Regions from separate parts of the Streptomyces sp. NPDC030838 genome, predicted to be linked through region 2. Evidence: riboswitches for the same ligand, from Rfam matches in the RefSeq annotation. Region 2 holds a riboswitch; the other holds the start of a gene.

Region 1 (6,930 bases), on a different contig from region 2:
GGAGGACTCCGCCGCTCCCACCCCGTCCGCCTCCGAGGGCGGCAGCACCGCGCCCGCGGACACCGCGAGCAACGCGCCGTCCCCCGCGGCTGGGGAGTCCAACCTCGCCGAGACCGGTGCGAGCTCGAACACCGGTCTGATCGCCGGTATCGCGGCCGCCCTGGTCGTCATCGGCGGTGGCGCGGTGTTCTTCGGCCTGCGCCGCCGCGGCGCGAACAGCGACCGCTGATCACCCGCCCTACGATGGCCCGTCCCCGGTACGACCGAGGGGGCGGGCCGTCCGCGCGTCCGGGCCCGGGTCAGCCGAACGTCGCCCGCTCCAGCCAGAACTCCAGCAGCTCCCGCTCCCCCAGCACCTCCAACTCCGGGCTGTCCAGGGGCAGGCGGCGGTAGAAGGCGAGCATCACGGAGGTGAGCGGGCCGCGCAGCGCGACGGTCGCCTTCTCGTGGCCGCGCCGCCAGACCACCCCGTCCTCCGTCAGCTCGATCACCCACTCGGCGTTCAGCTCGGGCGCGGTGTCGGTGGCGTGCAGATGGAGACCGCGGCCCCCGCCGCGCAGCTCGTTGGCCGAGTCGTCCGGCAGGGCCCGCTGCACGAACTGCACGATCTCCAGCCACTCGTCCACGGCGTCGGCCGCCACCTCGGGCGCCACCTCGTAGGGCAGCCCGGCGGCGAGCGCCGCGTCGGCGCGGTGCACGGTGATCTCATGGGTCATACGGCGCGCCCAGAACCCGGCGGTGTTGATCCCGGACCACGCCCACACCGCGGCCTCCGGCCCGGCCTCCCGCAGTGCGGTGACGACCGCCTCGCCGCTCTCCGCCAGCCAGGCGTCCAGCGCGGCCGCGTCCCCCGTGACCTCGGGGCCGGCGGCGCCCGGCACCGCGCCCTCGTCGACGTTCTTCTCGGCCCGGGTGCGCACCAGCAGCTCCACCCAGCGCAGGGCGCCGCCCGTGTGCCGCACCAGCTGCTCCAGGGACCAGTCCGGGCAGGTCGGGACGGTCGCGGAGAGGTCGGCGCCGGAGGTGACGACGGCCCTCAACAGGCTCACCTGGTGGGCTATTTCGTCGCAGTAGCGGTCATGTGCGAGTCGGCTCATGACTCGCACCCTATGATCCACTCGCTCAGTCGAGCACCACGATTTCGGCCACGTCGAACTCCACGCCGACCACGTCCCCGACCTCGGGCGCGGACCTCAGCGCGCACGCGGCCTCCAGGCGCGGGGCGTCCTCCGGCTGGAGGTGCACGGCGACATGGGTGCCCTTGAAGGTGCGGGCGGCGACCGTGCAGCGCAGGCCCGCGTCGGCGGCCACCAGGCGCACTCCGGCGGGCCGGACGAGCAGCGTGCGCGCCCCCTGCGCGGCGCCCTCGGGGACCGGCACCTTGCCCCACGGCGTGGCCGCGGCCTGCCCGGCGACGGTCGCGTCGACCACGTTGTCGAAACCGAGGAAACGGGCCACGAACGCGTCCGCCGGCCGCTGCCACACCTGAAGCGGCGTCCCGGACTGGGCGATCCGCCCGTCCCGCATCACCACGACCCGGTCGGCGAGCGCGAAGGCCTCGCCCTGGTCGTGGGTCACCGCGAGCACGGTGGTGCCCAACCGGCCGAACAGCTCCCGGAGTTCCACCACCAGCCGCTCCCGCAGCGAGCGGTCGAGCTGGCCCAGCGGCTCGTCCAGCATCAGCAGCCGCGGCCGGGGCGCGAGCGCGCGGGCCAGCGCGACCCGCTGCTGCTCGCCGCCGGAGAGCGCGGCCACGGCCCGCCGCCCGGCCCCGGGCAGCCCGACCAGCTCCAGCAACTCCTCGACCCGCCCGTCCCGTTCCGGCCTGGGCAGGCCGTGCATCCGCAGCCCGAACGCCACGTTGCCGGCCACGTCCCGCTGCGGGAACAGCTGATGGTCCTGGAACATCAGCCCGACGCCCCGCCGGTGCGCGGGCACGCCCGCCTGGTCGCGTCCGTCGAGCAGCACCCGCCCCGAGTCCAGCGGCTGGAGCCCGGCCACCGCCCGCAACAGCGTCGACTTGCCGCTGCCGCTGGGCCCGAGCACGCACACCACCTCGTGCTCGGCGACCGCCAGATCGACGTCGTCCAGCACGGCGCGGCCGCCGAACCGCACGGTGGCTCCCTCAAGGCCCAGAAGCATCTAGAACTCCCCCGTCCGGTCGGTCCGCAGCCGCTCCAGCACCAGCAGCGCCACCGCGCACACCACCATCAGAATCGTCGACAGGGCCATCGCCTGCCCGTAATTGAGGTCGCCAGGCCGCCCCAGCAGCCGCGCCACGGCGACCGGCAGGGTGGGGTTGTCGGGCCGCGCGATGAACACGGTCGCCCCGAACTCGCCCAGCGACACGGCGAACGCGAAACCGGCCGCGACCAGCAGCGCCCGCCGCACCATCGGCAGATCGACCTCCCGCCACACCCGCCACGGCGACGCGCCCAGCACCGCCGCGGCCTCCCGCAGCCGTACGTCCACCGCCCGCAGCACGGGCAGCATGGTCCGTACGACGAAGGGGACACCAACCAGCGCCTGCGCGAGCGGCACCAGGATCCAGGAGGCCCGCAGGTCCAGCGGCGGCTCGTCGAGCGCGATCAGGAAGCCGAAGCCGACGGTCACCGCGGAGACGCCCAGCGGCAGCATCAGCAACGCGTCGAACCCGCGGACGAACCGCCCGGCGTCCCGCCGGGTGAGGGCCGCAGCGGCGAGCCCGCCGATCAGGACGGCGATGGCGGTGGCCGCGAGGGCGTACTCCAGCGAGTTGCCGATCGCCTCGATCGGCGGGACGAGGAAGGTGCCGCCGTCAGCACGGGTCAGCGCCTCGTAGTAGGCGAACCCGGGCGCGTCCAGGGAGCGCTCCACCAGCACCGCCAGCGGCAGCACCAGCAGCAGGGCGACGGTGACGAGCACCCCGGCCAGCAGCGCCCACTGCCCGGCGCCGCGCGGCCGGCGCGCGGTCACCGCCGCGTCCACCAGCCGCAGCGCGGTCTCCCGCCGCCGTACCGTCCAGGCGTGCACGGCGAGGATCGCGCCCACCGCCGCGAACTGGATCAGGGTGAGCACCGCGGCCGTGGACAGGTCGAAGATCTCCGACGTCTGCCGGTAGATCTCCACTTCGAGGGTGGAGAACGCGGGCCCGCCCAGGATCTGCACCACGCCGAAGGAGGTGAAGGTGAACAGGAACACCATCAGCGCGGCCGCGGCCACGGCGGGCGCGAGCGCGGGCAGGGTGACCTGCCGCCAGGCCGCCCACCGGGACGCGCCGAGCATCCGCGCGGCCTCCTCCTGCCGGGGGTCGAGCTGCGCCCACAGCCCTCCGACCGTGCGGACCACGACCGCGTAGTTGAAGAAGACATGCGCGAGCAGGATCGCCCACACCGTGGTGTCCAGCCGTACGCCCCACAGCTCGTCGAGCAGCCCGCCGCGCCCGAGCAGCGCCAGGAACGCCGAACCGGCCACGACCGTGGGCAGCACGAACGGGACGGTCACCACCGCGCGCAGCACCTGCTTGCCGGGGAAGGCGAAGCGGGCGAAGACGTACGCGGCGGGCAGCGCGATCAGCAGGGTCAGCGCGGTGGAGGCGAGCGCCTGCCAGGTGGTGAACCACAGGACGTGCCGGATGGCGGGGTCGCCGAGGACGTCCGCGAGCCGCCCGAACTGCCAGGCCCCGTCCACCGTCAGCCCGCGGGCGACGATCGCGGCGACGGGGTAGGCGAAGAAGACGGCGAAGAACGCGACGGGCAGGGCCATGAGCCCGAGCCGCGCCGCCGCGCTCCTCGCGCCGCCCTTGCGCGGGGCTCGCGGGGCTCCCTTGCGGGGGGCTACTTCAGTACGAGCGAGGTCCACGACTTGACCCAGTCGTCACGGTTGTCGGCGATCTTCGCCGGGTCCATGGTCTCGGGGTCCTCGGCCTGCGGGCCGTACTTCACGAACTCCTCGGGCACCTGGGCGCCCTCCCGCACCGGGTAGACGAACATGTTCAGCGGCATGTCGTCCTGGAACTCCTTGGTGAGCAGGAAGTCCAGCAGCGCCTTGCCGCCCTCGGGGTTCTTCGCGTTGCTCAGCAGACCCGCGTACTCGACCTGCCGGAAGCAGGTGCCCATGGCGACACCGGTCGGGGCGGTCTTCGGCTTCGGGTCGGCGTAGATCACCTCGGCCGGCGGGGAGGAGGCGTAGGACACCACCAGCGGCCGGTCGGCGCCCGCCTTCTTTCCGCCGGCGGAACCGGAGAACTCCTCGTTGTAGGCCTGCTCCCAGCCGTCGACCACCTTCACGCCGTTGGCCTTCAGCTTTTTCCAGTAGTCCTGCCATCCGTCGTCGCCGTACTGCGCGGCCGTGCCGAGCAGGAAGCCGAGCCCGGGCGAGGAGGTGGCCGGGTTCTCGGTGACCAGGAGGTTCTTGTACTCCGGCTTGGTCAGGTCGTCGAAGGAGTCCGGCGGGGTCAGCTTGCGCTCGCTGAAGTACGCCTTGTCGTAGTTGACGCAGATGTCACCGGTGTCGACGGGCGTGACCCGGTGCTCCTCCTGGTCGACGCGGTACTCGGGCAGGACCAGATCGGAGCCCTTCGGCTCGTACGACTGGAAGAGACCGTTGTCGAGGGCGCGGGACAGCAGCGTGTTGTCGACACCGAAGAAGACGTCGCCCTGCGGGTTGTCCTTGGTCAGGATCGCCTTGTTGACGGCCTGCCCGGCGTCGCCGTCCTCCAGGACCCTGACCTTGTAGCCGGACTCCTTCTCGAAGGCGGCGAGGACGTCCTTCGAGACGGCCCACGAGTTGTGGCTGACGAGCGTGACGGTCTTGGATCCGGAGCCGCCGGACGACGCGTCCCCGTCCGACGACCCGCACGCGGACAGCGTGACCAGGCCGAGCCCGACGGCCACGAGCGTGGCCTTCTTGGTGATGCTCACTGAATTCCTCCTGGGGGTGACCAGGAAGAGACGCGGCCCTGCCCGGGATCTCTGGGAGTCCCGGGCAGGGCGCAACAGCTCGAGTGATGACCGATCTCCCTACCCAGAATGACCTGGGCCAGGTTCGGAGGGTCTGCGGCCGGTGCCGCACTCTCAGCGCTGTGGCGCTCCCCTGTCGGAATATGTAGATGTACTGACGGCGGTCAGACTACCTCTCGGTGGCCGCGAGCTGACCACACGCCCCGTCGATCTCCTGACCACGGGTGTCCCGGATGGTCACCGGCACACCATGCGCGGCGATGGCCTCGACGAACGCCTTCTCGTCCTCGGGGCGGGAGGCGGTCCACTTCGACCCGGGGGTCGGGTTCAGCGGAATGAGATTGACGTGCACGGGCCGGCCCTTGAGCAGCCGCCCGAGCCGGTCGCCGCGCCAGGCCTGGTCGTTGATGTCCCGGATCAGCGCGTACTCGATCGACAGCCGGCGCCCGGACTTCTCGACGTACTCGAAACCGGCGTCCAGGACCTCGCGCACCTTCCACCGGGTGTTGACCGGGACGAGGGTGTCGCGCAGCTCGTCGTCGGGCGCGTGCAGCGAGATCGCGAGGCGGCACTTGAAGCCCTCGTCGGCGAACCGGTGGATCGCCGGGACCAGCCCGACCGTCGACACGGTGATACCGCGCTGCGACAGGCCCAGCCCGTCGGGGGCGGGGTCGGTCAGGGCGCGGATGGCACCGACCACCCGCTTGTAGTTGGCGAGCGGCTCGCCCATCCCCATGAAGACGATGTTCGACAGCCGCGCGGGTCCGCCGGGCACCTCGCCGTCGCGCAGCGCCCGCATGCCGTCCACGATCTGGTGCACGATCTCGGCGGTGGAGAGGTTGCGGTCGAGCCCCGCCTGCCCGGTGGCGCAGAAGGGACAGTTCATCCCGCACCCGGCCTGCGAGCTGATGCACATGGTCACCCGGTCCGGGTAGCGCATGAGCACCGACTCCACGAGCGTGCCGTCGAACAGCCGCCACAGCGTCTTGCGGGTGGCGCCCTCGTCGGTCGACAGACGCCGGACGACCGTCATCAGCTCCGGGAACAGCGCCTCGCGCAGCTTCTCGCGGGAACCGGCGGGGATGTCGGTCCACTGCTCCGGGTCGTGCGCGTAGCGCGCGAAGTAGTGCTGCGCGAGCTGCTTGGCACGGAACGGCTTCTCACCGATCTCCGCGACGGCGTCCTTCCGCTCCGCGGGCGAGAGATCGGCAAGGTGCCGCGGCGGCTTCTTGGCTCCGCGCGGCGCGACGAAAGTGAGTTCTCCGGGCTTGGGCATGGTGCATCCAGTGTCGCAGATCGACTTGGGTGTCCCGAGCCGCCCGTCTCCGCCGCCCAGCGGGCCTTCGCCGAGACGACGAGACCCCGCCCTCGGCAGGGCGGGGTCTCACCGGCGTCGTATACGACCTGTCAGGCGCTCCCGACGAAGACCACCAGCAGCAGCCACACCACCGGAGCAGTCGGCAGCAGCGAGTCCAGCCGGTCCATGATGCCGCCGTGGCCCGGCAGCAGGGTGCCCATGTCCTTGATGCCCAGGTCCCGCTTGATCATGGACTCGCCGAGGTCGCCCAGCGTGGCGCTGGCCGCGACCGCGAGGCCGAGCAGCAGCCCCTGCCACCAGGAGCCGCCGTCCACCAGGAACTCCATGCACAGCGCGCCCACCGCCATCGCGAACGTCACCGCGCCCAGCAGGCCCTCGCGGGTCTTGCCGGGGCTGATCCGCGGCGCCAGCTTGTGCCTGCCGAACCGCCAGCCGACGGCGTACGCCCCGGTGTCGCTGACCACCGTCAGCAGCAGGAACGTCAGTACCCGCCACGGCCCGTCCTCGGCCGTCAGCATCATCGCGACGAACGTGGCCAGGAACGGCACGTAGAACGCGGCGAAGACACCGGCCGTGACGTCCTTCAGATAACCCTCCGGCGGTTCCGTCATCCGCCAGACCAGCACCGCCAGCGCGGTGAGCGCCATCGCCACCCACGCGCCCTCGGCGCCC
Region 2 (6,930 bases):
AGTTGTTCGGTCGGTGTGCTCAGATCACACGGCGAGCGCCTGGGCCCGGCGCTTCACCTCCGTGCCGCGATTCTCGCTGAGGGCCTGCGCGGGGGTGCCGGGCAGGCTCTCGTCAGGGGTGAAGAGCCACTCCAGCATCTCTTCGTCCGTGAAGCCGTCGTCCCGCAGGAGCGTCAGGGTCCCGGACAGGCCCTTGACCACCTTGTCCCCGTCGATGAAGGCGGCGGGAACGTGCAGCGCGCGGTTCTCACCACGGCGTACGGCGATGAGCTGGCCCTCCTTGACCAGCTGCCGCACACGCGTCACCTCGACGCCGAGCTTTTCGGCGATGTCGGGGAGGGTGAGCCAGGCGGGGACGAGAGCATCGATCTTTGCGTCAATCTCGGTCACGTCACCAAGCCTGCCATCCCGGACTGACAGTCGGTAGCCAGGGCGGGCGCGGCAGGGCCGACGGAGTGGGCGACGAGGCCGCCCGCGCCCCCCGGCGACGCCCTCCCGCCCCCGCGCCCGGCTACGCCGTGGCCGACTTCAGCGGCCGGCCCGGGTCCGTGAGCAGCTCCGGGTCCATCGGCGTGCCCGACTCGATCAGGCGGCGGCCCTGGGCCAGGTCTCGCGGGCGGCCCACCGCCAGCAGCGCGACCAGGCGCCCCTCACGCAGCCAGCAGACCGTCCAGGCGGGCCCGGAGGGGTCGCCGCGCCACAGCAGGGTGTCGGCGGAAGCGTGGTGCCCGGCGTACTGCACGAAGCGGCCGAACTGCTCGGACCAGAAGTACGGGACCGGGTCGTAGGCCGCCGGGGTCTCCCCCGTGGCCGCGCCGATGATGTTCGCGGCGACCGTACGGGGGCCCTGGAGGGCGTTGTCCCAGTGGTGCACCAGCAGCCGCTCGCCGTACCGCGCGGACGGGAAGGACGCGCAGTCGCCGACCGCGTACACGTCCGGCGCGGAGGTGCGCAGACGGTCGTCGGCCACGACCTCGCCGTGCTTCCCCAGCTCGATGCCGGAGCCCGCCAGCCAGGCCGTGGCGGGGCGGGCGCCGATGCCGACGACCACGGCCCCGGCGGGCAGCCGCGTCCCGTCGTCGAGGACCACCGTGCCGGGCTCGACGCGCTCCACGCGCGCGTGGGTCCGCAGCTCGGCACCGGCGTCGGCGTACCAGCCGGTCATCGGCGCGGCCACCTCGGCGGGCAGCGCCCCGGCGAGCGGCCGGTCGGCGGCCTCCACGACGGTCACCGCGCAGCCCGCCTCACGCGCGGCGGTGGCGAACTCCGCGCCGATCCAGCCCGCGCCGACGACCACGATGTCGTGCTGCCGGGCGAGCACCGGCCGCAGCCGCTCGGCGTCGTCCAGGGTGCGCAGCAGATGCACTCCCGGCACGCCCTCGGCGCCCGGCAGCCGGATCGGTTCGGCGCCGGTGGCGACGACCAGGACGTCGTACGGCACCGGCCCGGCCTCGGTGTCCAGCTCGTGGTCGGCGGGGCGCACCCCCGTCACCTCGCGCCCGAGGTGGAGTTCGATGCCGAGCGCCTCGAAGTCGACGTCGAAGGCGGAGCCCTCGGCGGTGCCGAGCAGGACGGCCTTGGACAGGGGCGGCCGGTCGTACGGCTGGTGGGGTTCCGCGCCGATCAGCGTCACCGTGCCGGTGAAGCCCTGCTCCCGCAGGGCGACCGCGGTCTGCACCCCGGCCATGCCGGCGCCCGCCACGACCACCCGCCGCGCCGCGGACGATCCCCGTTCCTGCGTCTGCTCGCTCACCTGATCACCATAGACAACTGACATTTCGTCAGTCAGCGCTCCTGCGCCGTGACCTGCTCCACAACGCTGGTTCCGGAGCCCTCCTGGGACTCCCACTCCCAGGTTTCCTCCAGCCGCACCCGCCCGTCGGGCAGCTCCACCACCCGCGACACGCAGTGCCCGGAGGACGTCGTCCCGTCCTGCTTGAGCTGGACGTACCGGAAGTCCAGCCGGTCGCCCTCCCGGGTACCCACGAGGTGCCCGCGGACGACGTCGCCGCCCGCGTACTCGGCCCAGATCTCGCCGTCCTTCTCGTGGTAGCGGAACCGGGTGCGGGTGCCCACCTGGCCGGGCGCCTGGTCGGCGACGGGGGCGAGGACGAGACCGTCGAGGCTGCGGGCCACGGGCGGAGGCTCCCTTACAGAGTCGTGCGGCGTCGGGCTAGGGTGGCCAACGTAAAGCACTCGCGGGAGCCCGGACGCACCGGGCTGAGAGGGAGGCTGGCGGCCTCCGACCGTACGAACCTGATCCGGGTCATGCCGGCGAAGGGAGGGGCTGGACGCCCATGTCGCGTACGTCCGACACATCCGACACATCCGACGTCCTGGTCATCGGGGGCGGGATCATCGGTCTGGTCACGGCCTGGCGGGCCGCGCAGCGCGGGTTCGCCACGGCGGTGCTGGACCCCGAACCGGGCGGCGGGGCCGCCCAGGTGGCGGCCGGGATGCTCGCCGCCGTCACCGAACTGCACTACGGCGAGCAGACCCTGCTCGGCCTGAACCTGGCCTCGGCCCGCCGCTACCCGGAGTTCGCGGCCGAGCTGACCGACCTCACGGGGCACGACCTCGGCTACCGCCAGTGCGGCACGCTCGCCGTCGCGCTGGACGCCGACGACCGCGCCCATCTGCGCGAACTGCACGCCCTGCAACGGGAGTCGGGGCTCGACTCGGAGTGGCTGTCGGGGCGCGAGTGCCGGCGCCTGGAGCCGATGCTCGCGCCCGGCGTGCGCGGGGGCCTGCGGGTCGACGGCGACCACCAGATCGACCCGCGGCGGCTGGCGGCCGCCCTGGTGGTGGCGTGCGAGCGGGCGGGGGTGGTGTTCCACCGCGTCCGCGCGGAGCGGCTCACCGTCGTACGGGACCGCGCCACGGGGGTCGTGACGGCCGACGGCACCGCGCTGGGCGCCGGGCAGGTGGTGCTCGCCGCCGGCAGCCTCAGCGGGTGCCTCGCGGGCGTCCCGGACGCCGTCCTGCCGCCGGTGCGGCCGGTGAAGGGGCAGGTGCTGCGGCTGACCGTGCCGGAGCGGTACGCCCCGTTCCTGAGCCGGACCGTGCGGGCCGTGGTGCGCGGCAGCCATGTCTACCTGGTGCCGCGCGAGAACGGCGAGCTGGTGGTCGGCGCGACCAGCGAGGAGCTGGGCTGGGACACGACGGTGACCGCGGGTGGCGTGTACGAGCTGCTGCGCGACGCCCATGAGCTGGTGCCGGGCATCACCGAGCTGCCGCTGACGGAGACCCGCGCGGGGCTGCGCCCCGGCTCCCCCGACAACGCGCCGCTGCTCGGCCCGACCGACCTCGACGGGCTGCTGCTGGCCACCGGCCACTACCGCAACGGGGTGCTGCTGACCCCGGTGACGGGTGACGTGATGGCACACGCCCTGGCCACCGGCGACCTGCCGGAGGAGGCCCGCCCGTTCACACCGAAGCGTTTCACCGCCGCCGCACCCACGGAGCCCGCCTCCACGCAGCCCGCCCCCACGCAGCCCGCACGCACGGAGCAGCCCGCATGAAGATCTCGGTCAACGGCGAGGCCCGCGAGGTCGCGCCCGGCACGGCACTCGAGGCCGTCGTCCGCACCCTCACCGCGGCGCCCTCCGGCGTGGCCGCCGCCCTCAACGAAACCGTCGTCCCGCGCGGACAGTGGGCGACGACCGCGCTCTCCGACGGAGACCGCGTCGAAGTCCTCACCGCCGTCCAAGGAGGCTGACCCATGGCCGACGACCCCTTCGTCCTCGGTGGTACGACCTTCACATCCCGGCTGATCATGGGCACCGGCGGCGCGCCCAGCCTGGAGGTCCTGGAGCGCGCCCTGGTGGCGTCCGGGACCGAGCTGACGACGGTCGCCATGCGCCGGGTGAACCCGGACGTGCACGGCTCGGTGCTGTCCGTGCTGGACAGGCTGGGCATCCGGGTGCTGCCGAACACGGCGGGCTGCTTCACCGCCGGTGAGGCGGTGCTCACCGCGCGGCTGGCCCGCGAGGCGCTGGGCACGGACCTGGTCAAGCTGGAGGTCATCGCCGACGAGCGCACCCTGCTGCCGGACCCGATCGAGCTGCTGGAGGCCGCCGAGACGCTGGTCGACGACGGGTTCACGGTGCTGCCGTACACCAACGACGACCCGGTGCTGGCGCGGAAGCTGGAAGACGTGGGGTGTGCCGCGATCATGCCGCTCGGCTCCCCCATCGGCTCCGGGCTCGGCATCCGCAACCCGCACAACTTCCAGCTGATCGTGGAGCACGCGCGCGTGCCGGTGATCCTGGACGCGGGCGCCGGCACGGCGTCCGACGCGGCGTTCGCCATGGAGCTGGGCTGCGCGGGTGTGATGCTCGCCTCGGCCGTCACCCGGGCGCAGCAGCCGGTGCTGATGGCGGAGGCCATGCGGCACGCGGTCGAAGCGGGCCGGCTGGCCCACCGCGCGGGCCGCATCCCGCGCCGCCACTTCGCCGAGGCGTCCTCCCCGACGGAGGGCCGGGCCCGTCTGGACCCGGAACGTCCGGCGTTCTGACGGTCGCAGGTCAGCTCCGGCGTTCTGACGGTCACAGGTCTGCTTCAGTCGCTTCCCGGGTCCCGGGAAGCGACGGGTCGTGTCCGTGGCTGCTCGTACACTCACCTGCGTGGACACGACCCTTCAAGACCCTCTGGTCGGGCAGCTGCTCGACGGCCGTTATCGCGTCGACGCGCGGATCGCGGTCGGCGGGATGGCCACGGTCTACCGGGCCGTGGACACCCGCCTCGACCGCGTACTCGCGCTGAAGGTGATGCATCCCACGCTGGCGGCCGACGCGTCGTTCGTGGAGCGGTTCATCCGGGAGGCGAAGTCGGTCGCCCGGCTGGCCCACCCCAATGTGGTGCAGGTCTTCGACCAGGGCACCGACGGGTCGTACGTCTATCTGGCCATGGAGTACGTCGCCGGGTGCACCCTGCGCGACGTCCTGCGCGAGCGCGGGGCGCTCCAGCCCAGGGCCGCGCTGGACATCCTGGAGCCGGTGCTCGCCGCGCTCGGCGCCGCGCACCGCGCGGGGTTCGTGCACCGGGACATGAAGCCGGAGAACGTCCTCATAGGGGACGACGGCCGGGTGAAGGTCGCCGACTTCGGGCTGGTGCGCTCCGTCGACACGGTCACCAGCACCACCGGCGCCGTCCTCGGCACCGTCTCCTATCTGGCCCCCGAGCAGATCGAACAGGGCACCGCCGACCCGCGCGTGGACGTCTACGCCTGCGGCGTGGTGCTGTACGAGATGCTGACGGGCGGCAAGCCGCACTCCGGCGGCACCCCGGCCCAGGTGCTGTACCAGCACCTCCACGAGGACGTCCCGCCGCCGTCGGCGGCCGTGCCGGGTCTGGCGTACGAGCTGGACGAGCTGGTCGCCTCGGCCACCGCGCGCACCCCGGAGGTGCGTCCGCACAACGCCGTGGCGCTGCTCGGCCAGGTCCGCGAGGCGCGGGCCGCGCTGAGCGCGGACCAGCTCGACGCGGTCCCGCCGCAGGCGCTGGCGGCGGAGCACGACAACGCGGAGGACCGCACGAGCGTGATCCCGCGCGCGCTTACGGTGCCGCGCCCGCTGCCGGTTGACGGAGACGACGAGGACGCCGCGCCGTCGGTCGACCGGACCAGCCGGCTGGAGCCCCTGGCCCCGGCCCCCGGGCGCCGTCGGCCGCCACGCACGGTGGTCACGATCGTCGCCGCCGTCCTGCTGATACTCGGGGTCGGCGCGGGTGTCTGGTACATCAACTCCGGCCAGTTCACCAAGGTCCCGCCGCTGCTGGCGAAGACCCAGGAGCAGGCCGAGCGGCGGCTCGAGGACGCCGGCCTGGAGGTCGGCGACGTCAAGCACGCCTACAGCGACACCGTGAAGCGCGGCACGATCATCAGCACCGACCCCGCGCCGGGCAGCCGGATCCGGCAGAACGACTCGGTGACGCTGACCGTCTCCGACGGCCCGCAGACGGTGAAGGTGCCGAATCTGGCGGGCTACCGCCTGGACAAGGCGCGAGACGTGCTCAAGGACGAGGGCCTGGAGCCGGGCATGGTCACCCGGGTGTTCAGCGACGACGTGGAGCCGGGCTTCGTGATCGGCACCGAGCCGGTCGCGGGCACCGAGCGCAAGGCGGGCTCCGCGATCGCCCTCACCGTGAGCAAGGGCAGCCCGATCAACGTCCCGGACGTCCTCGGCCAGGACATCGCCGGCGCCCGGGAGCGGCTCCAGGAGGCCGGTCTGAAGGTGCGGGTCGCCCAGCGGCAGGTGCACTCGGAGTACGAGGCGGGCCAGGTCGCCCGGCAGACCCCGGACGCCGGAACCCGGGCCGCCGAGGGCGACACGGTGACCCTCACGGTCTCCAAGGGCCCGGTCATGGTCGAGGTCCCGGACGTGGTCGGTGACAGCGTCGACGAGGCGAAGGAGAAGCTGGAGGCCGCCGGTTTCCAGGTCGAGGAGGACCGCGGTCTGCTGGGCCTGTTCGGCGACACGGTCAAGGAGCAGTCGGTGGCGGGCGGCGAGACGGCTCCCGAGGGCTCCACGATCACGATCACCATCCGCTGAGCCACCCCTGAGAGCCACCCCTGAGAGCCACCGCACACCCTCCGCCGACGGGAGCACGGGAAGGTCCATGACACCCTGAACGGGTGAAGAGTGAACTTCCCGGCCCCCTCCGCAACCCCGTCGGCGGTCACGTCCCCGTGGCCGGCGGCCTCAGCTCCGTAGGCCTGTCGTACGCCCGTGATCTCCAGGCCGAGACCGTGCAGGTCTTCGTCGCCAACCCGCGTGGCTGGGCGACGCCCGCCGGCAATCCGCGGCAGGACGAGGAGTTCCGGGCGGCGTGCGCGGCCGAGTCGATCCCGGCGTACGTGCACGCCCCGTATCTGATCAACTTCGGCTCGCACACCGAGGCGACGGTGGAGCGGTCGGTGGAGTCGCTGCG

What was found. Region 2 has a riboswitch for thiamine pyrophosphate ahead of thiO (glycine oxidase ThiO). Riboswitches for the same ligand answer to the same signal wherever they lie in the genome.
Region 1: another riboswitch for thiamine pyrophosphate. It lies ahead of ACZ42A_RS21675 (thiamine ABC transporter substrate-binding protein); the one in region 2 lies ahead of thiO (glycine oxidase ThiO).

The regions. Positions count from the first base shown of each region.
Region 1 covers NZ_JBVIED010000008.1:136,449-143,378, forward strand. The annotation lists gene ACZ42A_RS21655 (LAETG motif-containing sortase-dependent surface protein) at 1-229, shown strand, start outside; gene ACZ42A_RS21660 (maleylpyruvate isomerase family mycothiol-dependent enzyme) at 300-1,097, opposite strand; gene ACZ42A_RS21665 (ABC transporter ATP-binding protein) at 1,123-2,142, opposite strand; gene ACZ42A_RS21670 (ABC transporter permease) at 2,143-3,840, opposite strand; gene ACZ42A_RS21675 (thiamine ABC transporter substrate-binding protein) at 3,816-4,901, opposite strand; TPP riboswitch at 4,980-5,085, opposite strand; gene rlmN (dual-specificity RNA methyltransferase RlmN) at 5,110-6,216, opposite strand; gene ACZ42A_RS21685 (phosphatidate cytidylyltransferase) at 6,348-6,930, opposite strand, start outside.
Region 2 covers NZ_JBVIED010000001.1:212,244-219,173, forward strand. The annotation lists gene ACZ42A_RS00955 (Rv2175c family DNA-binding protein) at 25-390, opposite strand; gene ACZ42A_RS00960 (NAD(P)/FAD-dependent oxidoreductase) at 512-1,753, opposite strand; gene ACZ42A_RS00965 (avidin-fold protein) at 1,786-2,136, opposite strand; TPP riboswitch at 2,189-2,300, shown strand; gene thiO (glycine oxidase ThiO) at 2,298-3,521, shown strand; gene thiS (sulfur carrier protein ThiS) at 3,518-3,718, shown strand; gene ACZ42A_RS00980 (thiazole synthase) at 3,722-4,516, shown strand; gene pknB (Stk1 family PASTA domain-containing Ser/Thr kinase) at 4,626-6,551, shown strand; gene ACZ42A_RS00990 (deoxyribonuclease IV) at 6,635-6,930, shown strand, end outside.